Regions from separate parts of the Curtobacterium subtropicum genome, predicted to be linked through region 1. Evidence: predicted binding sites of a transcription regulator. Region 1 holds the regulator's gene; the other holds the start of a gene.

Region 1 (7,085 bases):
CCCGACGACGAGCCGGCCAGCCCGGCGAGTTGCGTCGTCGTCACCGGCGCGTCCACCGCGGGGACGCGCGAGCGGACCGCCTGCTTCGCGGCCTCCTGCGCGATCGCCGCCCACCGGGCGCGACCCTTCTCGACCTTCGCGCCGTCCCAGCGGGACACGCTCCGCGCCGCCGACCAGGGGACGATGCGGTCGACGCCGATCTCGGTCGCCGCCTGCACCGCCATCTCGTCGCGCCCGCCCTTCGCGAGTGCCTGCACGAGCACCAGCGCGGGGCGCGGAGCCGGGTCGACCGAGACGTCGGACACGGTGAGCGTCAACGTGTCCCTGCCCGTCGCGGCCACCGCACCGGTCACGACCGTGCCGCGCCCGTCCGCGATGCGCAGCGTCTCGCCGACCCGGACCCGTGCGACCGACACCGCGTGCCGGCCCTCCGCGCCGTCGAGCGACACCGGGTCGCCGACGCCGACGCCGTCGAGCCGGCCCGGCTCGACCAGGTAGAGCGAGGCCATCAGAAGTTGAAGAAGCGGTCGCGCAGCTTGCCGAACATGCCCTGCTGGAAGCGCGCGAGCTGCGGCCCCGGTGCCCTGTGCGACTTCGCCAGCTGCTCGACGAGGCCGCGCTCCTTGTGCGAGAGCTTGGTGGGCGTCACGACCTGCACGCCGACGCGGAGGTCCCCGCGCCCGGCGCCGCGCAGCTTCGTCACGCCGCGGTCCTTGATCACCAGGACGTCGGCGCTCTGCACGCCCGGTCGGATCTCGAGCTCCACGGGTCCGTCGAGGCCGTCGATCGTGGTGTGCGCCCCGAGGATCGCGTCGGTCATCTGGACCTCGAGCGTGGCGAGCAGGTCGTCGCCGTCCCGGCTGTAGACGTCGTGGTGGCGGACCTTCACCTCGAGGTAGAGGTCGCCCGAGGGACCACCGGCCGGGCCGACCTCGCCCTGACCGGGCATCTGCAGCCGGAGTCCGGTCTCGACACCCGCGGGCACGTCGACGGGGATCGTGCGGCGGGCACGGACGCGGCCCTGCCCCTGGCACGTCGGGCAGGGGCTCGGGATGACGGTGCCGTAGCCGCGGCACGTCCCGCAGGGCGCGCTCGTCACGACGTTGCCGAGCAGCGAGCGCACCTGGCGCTGGATGTGCCCGGAGCCGCCGCAGATGTCACAGGTGCGCGGGCTCGTCCCCGGCGCGCAGCACGAGCCGTTGCACGTCTCGCAGACGACGGCCGTGTCGACCTCGACGTCCTTGTGCGTGCCGAAGACGACCTCGTCCAGGTCGACCTCGATGCGCAGCAGGGCGTCCTGCCCGCGCTCGGCGCGGCTCCGCGGACCGTTGCCGCGTCCGCCGCCGCCACCGCCGCCGAAGAAGGCGTCGAAGATGTCGCTGAAGCCGCCGGCGGCACCACCGCCGAAGGGGCTCTCCTGCGGGCCGGCGTCGTAGCGTCGGCGCTGCTCCGGGTCGCTCAGCACGTCGTACGCGTGCGTCACGTCCTTGAAGCGCTCAGCCGCGTCCGGGCTCGGGTTGACGTCCGGGTGCAGCTCGCGCGCCAGCCGTCGGTAGGCCTTCTTGATGTCGGCATCGGAGGCGTCCGGCTGGACGCCGAGGACGTCGTAGTGGTCTGCCACGGTTCCCTCAGTCGGTTTCGGTTCGGTCGGTGGGTCGCGGCGGTCGCCGCGGTCCGGTCTGGAGGCGCGGAGCCGGTCCGCTGGACACCGCGCGTCGGGCGCGTGGTCCGGTCAATGTTCGCCCAGCAGCTTGGACAGGTACCGTGCGACCGCGCGGACGGCGGCCATGTTCGTGCCGTAGTCCATGCGGGTCGGGCCCAGGACGCCCAGTCGGGCGACGGCACCGCCGCCGGCGAGGTACCCGCCGGCCACGATGCTCGTCGCGTCGAGGCCGTACTCGGCGTTCTCGGCGCCGATGCTCGCGGCCACGGCCACGTCGTCCACCTGCATCTCGCCGAACAACCGGAGCAGGGTCACCTGTTCCTCGATCGCCTCGAGCACGGGGAACAGGCCGCCGGAGAAGTCGCGTTCGCTCTTCGCGAGGTTCGCCGCACCCGCCATCACCAGGCGGTCCTGGCGGTTCGCGGCGACCTGCTCGATGAGCGTCGCGACGACGACCCCGCCGAGGGTCTGCGCGTCCGGGCGGAGCTGCTGCGGCACCGCGCGCAGGGCACGGGGCACGTCCTGCAGCAGGAGCCCGACACTCGCGCCGTTCACCACCGTGCGGAGCTCGGCGAGGGAGTCCTCGTCGAGGGGGACGTCGGTCTCGACCACGCGCTGCTCGACCCGGGCGGTGTCCGTGATGAGGACGACCATGAGCCGGGTGTCGCCGAGCCGGACGAGCTCGACGTGCTGCACGCGGGCCCGCACCATCGACGGGTACTGCACGAGGGCGACCTGGTTGGTGAGCTGGCTGAGCAGGCGCACCGTCCGCCCGAGGACCTCGTCGAGGTCGTTCGGCGTGCCGAGGAAGGTCTCGATCGCGTGCCGTTGGGCGCTCGACAGCGGTCGTGCGGCGGCGAGGTGGTCCACGAAGAGCCGGTAACCCTTGTCCGTCGGGACCCGGCCGGACGACGTGTGCGGTGCCGCGATGAGCTGTTCGTCCTCGAGCTGCGCCATGTCGTTGCGGATCGTCGCCGCGCTGACCCCGAAGGCGTGGCGTTCGACGATCGTCTTCGAGCCGACGGGCTCGCGCGACGCGACGTAGTCCCGCACGATGGCCTTGAGGACCTCGAGGGAGCGTTCGCTGACCATCCGGACCCCTTCCGTTCGATGCTGGCACTCGGACGTGTCGACTGCTGATCCTACGCCCGACCACCGATCGACCGGGACCGCGGGGGCCCGCGCCGGTACGCTCACGGCATGAGCTACGGACAGCAACCAGGCGGCCCGCAGGACGGCCGGTACGGCCAGCAGCCGGGAGGACCCCAGAACCCGCAGGGACCGCAGTACCCGGCCGGCTTCACGCCGCCCCGGCCGATGTCACCGGAGGACCAGCGCCTCTGGGCGACGCTGACCCACGTCGGCGGCATCTTCTTCAGCCTGGTCGTGCCGATCATCGCCTACCTGGTGCTCCGCGACCGCGGGCAGTTCATCAAGGAGCACACCCGCCAGGCGTTGAACTTCCACATCACCATGGCGATCGCCGGGTTCGTCTGCAGCCTGTTGGCCATCGTCGTCATCGGGCTCGTGCTGCTGCCGATCCTCTACGTGATCGTGATCGTCTTCGCGATCATGGCCGCCCTCGCGGCGAACCGCGGCGACCTCTACCGCTACCCGCTCACCATCGAGTTCGTCAAGCAGTAGCAGGCGAGCGTTGCCGCGCGGGCGGCAGCCCGCGCGTCAGTCGAGCAGCTCGCGGACGACGGCGTCCGCGAGCAGCCGGCCCTGCAGGGTCAGCTCGATCCGTCCCCGCACCGCGGCCGAGCCGTCCACGAGACCACGGGCGATGAGGCCGGCGACGCGGCCACGGGCCTCCCGGCCGAGCTCCGCGGTGGTGAGTTCGCCCCGCACGCGCGCGGCCAGCAGCACCCGCTCGACGTACCGGGTGTCGGCGTCGAGCGTCTCGCGCCCGGCCGCCGGGGACTCCCCGGACAGCACCCGGTTCGCGTACGCGGCCGGGTGCTTCACGTTCCACCAGCGGGTGCCGGCGACCGCGGAGTGGGCGCCCGGGCCGACGCCCCACCAGTCGTGGCCCTTCCAGTACGACAGGTTGTGCCGGCTCGCGTGGCGCTCCGGACCGCCCTGCTCGTCGGCGCGGGCCCAGTTCGACACCTCGTACCAGGCGTAGCCGGCGTCGACGAGGGTGCGGTCGGCGAGCTCGTACATGTCGGCCGCCAGGTCGTCGTCCGGCGCGGGCAGCTCGCCGCGGGCGACCATGCGTCCCATGGCCGTGCCCTCCTCGACGATGAGCGAGTAGGCGGACACGTGGTCGGGGGCGCAGGCCAGTGCGGCATCCAGCGAGGTGCGCCAGTCGTCGAGGGACTCCCCCGGCGTCGAGTAGATGAGGTCGAGGCTGACGTCGAGGCCCCGCTGCTTCGCCAGGTCGACCACCAGCGGGACGCGCTCGGGGTCGTGCGTCCGGTCGAGCGTGGCCAGGACGTGCGGCACGGCGGACTGCATGCCGTAGCTCATCCGGGTGAACCCGCCGCGCTCGAGCGTGGCGATGGAGTCGGCGTCGACGGAGTCCGGGTTCGCCTCGGTCGTGACCTCGGCCCCCGGCAGGATCCCCCACGTGTCGTCGATGGCCCGCAGGATCATCACCAGGTCGTCCGCCGGCAACATCGTCGGCGTGCCGCCACCGAAGAACACCGTCGAGACCGGGCGACGCGGTACCCCGGAACGGTCGAGCACCTCGGCCGCCCAGCGGATCTCCTGCACCGCGTGGCCGGCGTAGTCGTCGCGGCGCACCCCGCGCAGCTCGGACGCCGTGTAGGTGTTGAAGTCGCAGTAGCCGCAGCGCACCCGGCAGAACGGCACGTGGACGTACACCCCGAAGGGGACCTCGCCGGCGCCCGGGCCGGGGGTGAGCAGGCCGTCCGCGGGAGCGGGATCGGCGATCGGGAGCGCACTCGGCATGGACTCCATTCTCGGCCATGATGGAGCCATGGAGCACCACACCGTCCCCACCACGGTGCTGTGGGACATCGACGGCACCCTCGTCCTGAACGCCGCGTCGCCGGGCAACCTGTACCACCTGGCCGTCGAACGCGCCGTCGGCCGCGACCTGGTGCTGAAGGTCGGGCACCAGCACGGCCGCACCGACGCTGGCCTCATCGCCGACCACGTCCGCGCGCACGACCTCGACGACGCGCTCATCCCCACCGTGAGCAGACACCTCCGCGACCTGACCGACGAACGGTACGGACGGGGCGAACGGCGCTCCCCCGCACCGGGAGCCGCTGCGCTCGTCCGACGCTTCGCCGAGCTCGGTTGGCGGAACGGACTGCTGACCGGCAACTCCGAGCACCGCGCACGGGTGAAGCTCGGGGGCGCGGGCTTCGACCTCGACGCGTTCGACTGGGAGCACTCGTACTTCGGGGACGCGGAGGTCGAGCGCACCGGGGTCACCGCACGGGCCGCCGCCGCACTGTCCGGGGAGCGTGCCGTGATCGTCGGGGACACCCCGCGCGACGGCGAGGCGGCCGACGCGGTGGGGATCCCGTTCGTCGCGGTGGCGACCGGGGTGTACGAGGCCGATGCCCTGCGCGGGACGAGCGCGGTGTGCGTCGCGCGGGACTGCGTGCAGGACGCGCGGCTGCTCGAGGACGCGATCGCCGCGCTGCCGCCGCTGCGCTGAGCGGGGCGCGGTCGGGCGTGGTCCGTGCACTGCCGCGCGCGTGGCCGTACCCCGCGGCGCGTGCCGCGGTCAGTCGCCTCGGAGTGCGCTGAGGTACTTGGCGGCCATCACGCGCTGCTGCCGACGGAGCAGGGGCGCGACGAACGCCCACTTCCGGCTCGACGGCTGCGAGAACTGCCGGACCTGGAGCCACACCGAACCGTCGCTCGTCCGCTCGATCACGAACGACTCCTCGCCGGAGAGCGGGTGACCCTCGAGGGTGCCGTACGCGAAGCCCTTGCGGTCGGTCTCGTCGATGATCGACACGACGCGGACCGGCGCGTGCACGGTCTGCCCGAACGCGTGCATCTCGAGCGTCGCCGTGGTGCCGGCCGTGAGCAGCGGGGTGCCGTCGGCCGCGAACTTCTCGACGCGGGGTGTGCCGATCGACGCCGGCGCGACGGGGACGCCGTGCTCGTCGAACGTCACCGGGTTGTACCGGACCTCGTCGTCGTCGGGCTGGTCCTCGACCTGCACCCGGATGCCGCTGCGCTCCTGGATCTGCCAGGTCAACGCCTGCGTCACCGCGGTCTCGAACCGCGCGTCCCCGTGGCCGATCCGTGCCCGCGACTCCGCCGGGGTGAAGCCCTCCGGCGGGTAGGTCATGAGGTCCGCCGCCTGCGTGGCGCCGACGGCACCGTAGGTCAGGGCGGTCCGGTAGCTGCCGCGGGAACTCATGGATCCATCGTACCGGCGGGGCCGACCGCACCGTGTCCCCCGGAGCTCGGAACGGACGACGGAGCCCCGCTCGTGGCGGGGCTCGGCCGTGCTGCTCGTGGTCGTCGAGCTACTTCTTCTTCTCTTCCACGTCGCCCGAGAGCGCCGCGATGAAGGCTTCCTGCGGGACCTCGACGCGACCCACCATCTTCATGCGCTTCTTGCCCTCCTTCTGCTTCTCGAGGAGCTTGCGCTTGCGGGTGATGTCACCGCCGTAGCACTTCGCCAGGACGTCCTTGCGCATCGCCCGGATGCTCTCGCGGGCGATGATGCGCGCGCCGATCGCGGCCTGGATCGGCACCTCGAACTGCTGGCGCGGGATCAGCTTGCGGAGTCGCTCGGTCATCAGCGTGCCGTACGCGTAGGCCTTGTCGCGGTGGACGATCGCGCTGAACGCGTCGACCTGCTCGCCCTGCAGCAGGATGTCGACCTTGACGAGGTCGGCAGCCTGGTCGCCGGTGGGCTCGTAGTCGAGCGAGGCGTAGCCCTGCGTCTTGCTCTTCAGCTGGTCGAAGAAGTCGAACACGATCTCGCCGAGGGGCATCTCGTAGCGGATCTCGACGCGGTCCTCACCCAGGTACTCCATGCCGAGCAGGGAGCCGCGGCGCGACTGGCAGAGCTCCATGATCGCGCCGACGTAGTCCTTCGGCGCGAGGATGGCTGCGCGCACCATCGGCTCGCGGACCTCGACGATGCGGCCGCCCGGGAACTCGGACGGGTTCGTGACCTCGGTCACGGAGTTGTCCTCGCTCGTGACCTCGTACACCACGCTGGGCGCGGTCGTGATGAGGTCGAGGCCGAACTCCCGCGACAGGCGCTCGGTGATGATCTCGAGGTGCAGCAGGCCGAGGAAGCCGCAGCGGAAGCCGAAGCCGAGCGCGACCGAGGTCTCGGGCTCGTACACGAGCGCAGCGTCGGAGAGCTTGAGCTTGTCGAGCGCCTCGCGCAGGTCCGGGTAGTCGGAACCGTCGATCGGGTACAGGCCCGAGAAGACCATCGGCTTCGGGTCCGTGTAGCCGGGCAGTGCCT
Region 2 (7,085 bases), on a different contig from region 1:
GACCGGGCGACCGGGCGCGGGGCCGGGTGACCGGGCGCGGGGCCGGAGGCGCGGGGCGCGGGGCGCGGAGCCCCGCCCCGGCACGCGGAAGGGCCCCGCACGCGCTGCGTGCGGGGCCCTTCCGGCTACCGGGACTAGAAGTCCATGCCACCCGTGGGGTCGCCGGCCGGCATGGCCGCGGCCTTCTCGGGCTTGTCGGCGACGACGGCCTCGGTCGTGAGGAACAGCCCGGCGATCGACGCGGCGTTCTGCAGCGCCGAGCGCGTGACCTTCGCCGGGTCGATGATGCCCGCAGCGACCAGGTCGACGTACTCGCCGGTCGCGGCGTTGAGGCCGTGACCCGACTCGAGCTCGCGGACCTTGGCGGCCACGACACCCGGCTCGAGACCGGCGTTCAGCGCGATCTGCTTGAGCGGCGCGTCGATCGCGACGCGGACGATGTTCGCACCGGTCGCCTCGTCACCCTGCAGTTCGAGCGAGTCGAGCGCGACGGACGCCTGGATGAGCGCGACGCCACCACCGGCGACGATGCCCTCCTCGACGGCGGCCTTCGCGTTGCGGACGGCGTCCTCGATGCGGTGCTTGCGCTCCTTGAGCTCGACCTCGGTCGCGGCGCCCGCCTTGATGACGGCGACGCCACCGGCGAGCTTGGCGAGGCGCTCCTGGAGCTTCTCGCGGTCGTAGTCGGAGTCGGTCGCCTCGATCTCGGAGCGGATCTGACGGACGCGGCCCGCGATCTGCTCGTCGTCGCCGGCACCCTCGATGATCGTGGTCTCGTCCTTGGTGATGATCACCTTGCGGGCCTTGCCCAGCAGGTCGAGGGTCGCGTTCTCGAGCTTGAGGCCGACCTCTTCCGAGATGACCTGGCCGCCGGTCAGGATCGCGATGTCCTGGAGCATGGCCTTGCGACGGTCGCCGAAGCCCGGGGCCTTGACGGCGACGGACTTGAAGATGCCGCGGATCTTGTTCACGACGAGGGTCGCGAGCGCTTCGCCGTCGACGTCCTCGGCGATGATGAGGAGCTGCTTGCCCGCCTGGATCACCTTGTCGACGACCGGGAGCAGGTCCTTGATGTTGGAGATCTTCGAGTTGACGATGAGGATGTACGGGTCCTCGAAGACGGCCTCCTGGCGCTCCGGGTCCGTGACGAAGTACTGCGACAGGTAGCCCTTGTCGAAGCGCATGCCCTCGGTCAGCTCGAGCTCGGTGCCGAAGGTGTTCGACTCCTCGACGGTGACGACGCCCTCCTTGCCGACCTTGTCGATCGCCTCGGCGATGAGCTCGCCGATGGTGGAGTCAGCGGCCGAGATCGACGCGGTCGCGGCGATCTGGTCCTTGGTCTCGATGTCCTTCGCGTTGGCGAGGAGCTGGTCGGAGACGGCGGCGACGGCCTTCTCGATGCCGCGCTTGAGCGACACGGGGTCGGCACCGGCGGCGACGTTGCGGAGGCCCTCGCGGACGAGCGCCTGGGCGAGCACGGTCGCGGTGGTCGTACCGTCACCGGCGACGTCGTCGGTCTTCTTGGCGACCTCCTTGACGAGCTCCGCACCGATCTTCTCGTACGGGTCGTCGAGCTCGATCTCCTTGGCGATGGAGACACCGTCGTTCGTGATCGTGGGGGCGCCCCACTTCTTCTCGAGGACGACGTTGCGGCCGCGCGGGCCGAGCGTCACCTTCACGGCGTCGGCCAGGGTGTTGAGGCCGCGCTCGAGGCCACGGCGGGCCTCCTCGTCGAAAGCAATGATCTTAGCCATGTGAGTTTCTCGTCCCTCCCGGACGTCGTCATGGGGGTCGTGCTGGCACTCAGCGTGAGCGAGTGCCAACGCCGATTCTGGCACTCGCCGGGTGCGAGTGCAACACAGCCGGGAGGCACGGCTCGACTTCCCAGGAGACGGTGCGGCACCGGGTCCACCGGCCGGTACCGACGGCGCCGGTCCCACCGCAGCGGCACCGCGGCAGCAATGCGTCGGCCCGCACACGACGAACGCGCCGTCCCCGAGGGGACGGCGCGTCGACGGGTGGACCCGGTCTCAGGCGGGACGGACCGCCTCTGCCTGCGGGCCCTTGGCCCCGGTGCCGACGTCGAAGGTGACCGCCTGGCCCTCCTCGAGGACCTTGTACCCCGACATGTCGATTGCCGAGTAGTGCACGAACACGTCCTGGCCCCCTCCATCCACGGTGATGAAGCCGAAGCCCTTCTCGGCGTTGAACCACTTCACGGTTCCGTTGGCCATGATCTCTTGCTCCCTGGTGCTGCTGTTGCGAACGACGCCGTCGCCGTCTGGCGATGACTCTCGTGCAACAACCGCGGCAAGGCAAGGGGTGTGACGTTCTTTCACGCCGATTCCGTCAAGAATCAACGTGCCCGAAACACCCCTGTCACAAACCGGGCACCGGTGATCCCAGAGATCGCGCGTCAGCCGCCGTAGTCTGCGCCGAGCACGACGCTGACGTCGGCGTTCGGGAACGCCGACGACTGCTCCACCGTCGCGATGCCGAGGGCCTTCGCCACCCCCTGCGCCACGGCCTGCTGCTCGGGCTGCTGGTAGTACACGACCGACGTCGTCGCCCCCGTCGTCCCGGCGTCCCCCGTCGACGTGACCTTCCAGCCGGCGGCGGTCAGCGCGCGGCTGCCACGGGCGGCCAGACCGGTCGTCGTCGTGCCGTTCAGCACGACCACGCTCGTCGTGCCCTGCGCCGACGGCTCCGCAGCGCTCGGCTCCTCGGACGCGGGCGTCGACGGGGTCTCCGACGGCGCTGCGGACGCCGAGGAGCTCGCCGAGGGGCGCGGCGACGAGGTCGACCCCGGGAACGAGTAGCTGCCGTTCAGCAGCGCGAGCACGAGCACACCCACGAGCACGAGCACGCCGGTGGCCAGGGCGCCCCAGGCGAACGCGATCCACCCGCGCCCGCGACGACGGGCACCGCGGTGCGCTCCCACCCGGGGGCCGTCGGTGACGTCGTCGAACCGGTCTCGCGGGAATCTCTCGGTCATCGTTCCTCTTCACGGGGATCGGGCGCGGGGGCGACGAACGTGCGCGCCGCTCGTGCTCGGGTGCGGGCGTGCCGCAGCCGCTGCAGTCGTCCGACCAGCTGCGGGTCGAACGCGAGTGCGGCGGGCAGGTCGATCACGCGGTCGAGCACCTGGTAGTAGCGCGCCGGCGACATGTCGAACGCGACCCGGATCTCCGCTTCCTTGGTGCGGTCGTGTCGCGCCCGGTCGTGCTCGAACGCGAGCACGCGCTTGTCGAGCTCGCTCAGCTCGTCGGTGGGGAGGGCGGTCACGGCACTTCCGGTCACGGTTCGGTCACGGGTCTCGCACATCGTAGGGGTGCCCGGCGGTCCGACCCTGGCACGCGGCTGGACTGTCGCGAGACCCGGTTCAGGCTCCCGGTCGACGGAACCACCGGACGCGCACGCCGAACGGGTCGCAGACCGCCAGCGCGACTCCGTCGAGCGAGACCGTCGCGAAGGCGTCCGGGTCCGTCGCGTCGACGTCGTCCGGCAGGGTCGCGGCCACCCCGCGCAGGATCCCGGTGCGCTCGAGGGCCACCCAGTGCACGCCGCGCTCCGCCAGCCGGTCGACCACGCGCTGGCGGTCCGGCCCCGGCACGTAGACGAGCGTCCCGGTGGTGAGCACCACGGGTCGGACGCCGTCCGGCAGTGCGTCCAGGGCACGGTCGAGGTCGCCGGGCAGCACGCCGCGGATCCGGACGGGAGGCACGGCGAGCGTCGCGCGCGCCGCCTCGCGCATCAGGGCGGTGCGGTCCGTCGCCTCGGGCGGAACGGCCTCCACCAGGCGGTCGAACGCCCCGGGCTCGGCGAGGTCGATCGGCTCCGGGTCGAGGGCGACCCGCGCGCCGATGCGGATCGGTGTGGTCGTCGGCTCGGGCACCGTCCCGCTGGCCTCGACCGTCAGGTGCACGGACGGCTCCGCGACGGCGGTGTGCACCCGGACGACGCCGTCCGGGCCGCGGTGGTCGAGCGTGACCCGGTCCGGCACCGAGCAGAGCCCCGCCGCTGCACCGGCGTCGACGAGTCCGAGCGGTCGCGGGTCGCCGACCTGCGCTCCGGCGGCGGCGAGCGCCTGCAGGACCGGGACGACGGGACCGAGCCGCCGCGGGTCGTTCGCCTGCACCGTGGCGGTGGTGAGGGCCGTCACCAGGGCGGGGCGCGCCTCCCGGCCGAGCGCACGCAGCGACCCGGGGTCCACCGGGTCCGCACCGAGCCGCCGCGCGACCGCGAAGACCAGCTCGGGCTGCCGCTGCTGCTCCGGTACCGCGTCGAGGAGCGCGACGAGGTCGTCGTCGACCGACCGTGCCCAGGCGGCGTACGAGGGCGAGACCGTGGCGATGCGCTCCGCGTAGGCGGCCCAGCGCTCCCGCGTGCCGGTCACGGGCGGTGCATGCCGACGTGGCGGATGCCGGCCTCGTCGTACGGTGCGCCGAACCGGACGAAGCCGTGCCGCTCGTAGAGTCCCGCGACGTACTCCTGGGCGTGCAGGACGAACGGCTCGTGCCCGTGTGCGTCGAGCACGGCGGCGACCAGACGGCCGGCGATCCCCCGCCCGCGGTGGTCGGGGTGGGTGGCGACCCGCCCGATCACCCACGCCGGCACGGCGGACCCGGCGGGGTGCGCCTCCTCCGGGGCGGGCCGGACCAGGCGGAGGTACCCGACCGGATCGGTGTCCGCTCCGAACCACCAGTGCTCGGTGTCGGGCTCGCGGTCGCGGCCGTCGAGGTCCTCGGCGGTGACCCGCTGCTCGAGCGCGAAGACGCGGTTCCGCAGCCGCACGATGCCGTACAGTTCGTCCGTCGTCAGGCGGGTCCAGTGGGCGTGGCGGACGGAATGCTCGGACATCGTCGCGAGTTTACTGAAGGGGTCGGGCATCACCATCGAGTCCCGACCGGAAGCAGGAGGAAGCAATGGCGTACAACGTCGACAAGTCGGACGCCCAGTGGCGCGAGGAGCTCTCCCCGGACCAGTACGCCGTGCTCCGGCAGGCCGGGACCGAGCGTCCGTGGACGGGTGAGCTGCTCGACGAGGAGCGCGCCGGCATCTACACGTGTGCGGCGTGCGGCGCGGAGCTGTTCAAGAGCGGCACGAAGTTCGACTCCGGCTGCGGCTGGCCGTCGTTCTACGAGTCGGTGCGGCCCGAGGCCGTGCAGCTCATCGAGGACAAGTCGCTCGGCATGATCCGCACCGAGGTCCGCTGCGCGAACTGCGGCTCGCACCTCGGGCACGTGTTCCCCGACGGCTTCGGCACCCCGACGGGTGACCGCTACTGCATGAACTCACTGTCGCTGAACTTCTCGGCCGAGCCGACCGAGTGATGGTCCGACGCGCCCGCCGCTAGGATGGGCGCGTCAGCCGGCATGGCGCAATTGGTAGCGCACCGTACTTGTAATACGGGGGTTGCGGGTTCGAGTCCCGCTGCCGGCCCCGCACGACGCAGATGACGAAGGGCCCGGACGGGATCCGTCCGGGCCCTTCGGCGCGTGGAACGCGGATCAGGAGGCGTTCCGAGCACTCGACGCGGTAACCAGCCGGTCGTACACCGATCGTGACACCGGGACGGGTGACGTGTCCACGCTTCCGGTCCGATCCGCGCGAACCCGCACGGATGTGCAGGATCCGGCCCCGTCGTCTGCGCTCACGCTGTGCGCAGCCCGAACAGATCCCGACACCTCCTTGCGCCGACGCCCGGGCTGCGCAGCGTCGCGATGATGCCGGACGGCTGACCCGAGGAGCGCTCGACACCCGGGGCGTCGTCCCGGGCCCGGCGCTCCTTCCGTCCAGGACTCGACCTGCGTACAATGTTCGATGTGGTACATCAGTCGCGCGCAGCAGGGATCGACCTCCTCAGGGTGCTCGGCCTCGTCGCCGTCGTCGCCGGCCACGTGTGGACGGACCACGGCGTCGTGAGATCAGCGTTGTACTCGTGGCACGTCCCGCTCTTCTTCTTCCTCGCCGGGTACTTCTGGACCGCAGGCCGCTCCCTCCGGTCCGAGGCGATCGCCCGGGCCCGGAGCCTCCTCGTGCCGTACGCGCTCTGGCTCCTGCTCGTCGGTACCGTCTGGCTCGCAGTGGCGCGGCCGGACCGCGACGGACCACTCGCCCTCGTCGCGCCCGTGCTCGGCGGGAAGTACGCGAGCGCACCGTTCTCAGCCTTCTGGTTCGTCACGGCTCTCTGCACGTGTGCGGTCCTCCGTCGGCTCCTCGAACGGTTCCCGGCGCCGGTCCGCTGGTCGGTCGCCGTCCTCGGGGTCATCGGTGCGACGGTCGCGCCCGAACTCGTCAGTGCGGTCCCACTCGGCGTCGGGACGGCATTCCCCGCACTGGCGTTCCTGCTCCTCGGTGAGACGTTCCGGCACGTGGCCGCGGACGTGCGACGGCCAGTGGTGACGGGCATCGGGCTGCTCACCGGGAGTGGGATCGCGCTCGCCGCCGGCGTCCGCCCGCTCGACGTCAAGCAGGCGGATCTCGGCACGCCGATCGCCAGCGTCGTCGTGGCGACGGCGATCTGCTGCGGGCTGGTCCTCCTCGCGCGGGCCGTCGAGACGCTCCTGCCCGCCTCGTGGCAGCGGGCCACGGGCCGCCTCGCGGCATGCGGCATCGGTGTCGTGCTCAGCCACGCGCTCGTCCTGTGGCTGATGCCGCAGGACGTGCCCGACGTGCTGGCCTTCCTCGCGGCGCTGGTGCTGCCGTGGGCCGCGGCACTCGCGCTCGGCCGCTCCCGGACGGCGGGTTGGACGGTCGGCACCGCACCGCGCCGGGGCAGGAGGGTCGCCGCGGCGTGACCGGAGACTCGACGCCCGCCGGTACTCAGCGCCCGCCCGTGCTCGGCGCTCGCCCGTGCTCAGCGCCCGCCGGTGCTCAGCGTCCGCCGGTGATCCGGCGCTCACGCTGCGCGACACCGGCGGTGCCGTACGGGTAGTCGTCGATCCGCGGGGCGCTCGCGTCGGTCAGCGTCTGCAGCTCGTCGTCGGTGAGCACGAGGTCGGCCGCACCGAGGTTGTCCGCGAGCTGCGACACGTTCCGGGCGCCGAGGATGACGCTCGTCACCGCGGGGCGGGCGAGCAGCC

What was found. Region 1 encodes HrcA, which represses chaperone genes, less so after heat shock. Its sites were predicted from a motif close to TTNGCACTCGNNNNNNNCGAGTGCNAA; they were not measured.
Region 2: the regulator HrcA is predicted to act here: its motif matches at 1,797-1,823, upstream of groL (chaperonin GroEL).

The regions. Positions count from the first base shown of each region.
Region 1 is NZ_JAUCMM010000004.1:91,173-98,257, forward strand. Features, by position in the region: gene QUG98_RS07895 (16S rRNA (uracil(1498)-N(3))-methyltransferase) at 1-509, opposite strand, end outside; gene dnaJ (molecular chaperone DnaJ) at 509-1,621, opposite strand; gene hrcA (heat-inducible transcriptional repressor HrcA) at 1,733-2,755, opposite strand; gene QUG98_RS07910 (DUF4870 domain-containing protein) at 2,864-3,307, shown strand; gene hemW (radical SAM family heme chaperone HemW) at 3,344-4,579, opposite strand; gene QUG98_RS07920 (HAD family hydrolase) at 4,608-5,300, shown strand; gene QUG98_RS07925 (DUF1990 domain-containing protein) at 5,370-6,017, opposite strand; gene lepA (translation elongation factor 4) at 6,127-7,085, opposite strand, start outside.
Region 2 is NZ_JAUCMM010000012.1:68,416-75,500, forward strand. Features, by position in the region: gene groL (chaperonin GroEL) at 135-1,754, opposite strand; gene QUG98_RS14595 (cold-shock protein) at 2,031-2,234, opposite strand; gene QUG98_RS14600 (LytR C-terminal domain-containing protein) at 2,417-2,995, opposite strand; gene QUG98_RS14605 (DUF3263 domain-containing protein) at 2,992-3,285, opposite strand; gene QUG98_RS14610 (DUF2332 family protein) at 3,383-4,396, opposite strand; gene QUG98_RS14615 (GNAT family N-acetyltransferase) at 4,393-4,860, opposite strand; gene msrB (peptide-methionine (R)-S-oxide reductase MsrB) at 4,926-5,333, shown strand; tRNA gene QUG98_RS14625 (tRNA-Thr) at 5,370-5,442, shown strand; gene QUG98_RS14630 (acyltransferase family protein) at 5,826-6,800, shown strand; gene QUG98_RS14635 (aldo/keto reductase) at 6,877-7,085, opposite strand, start outside.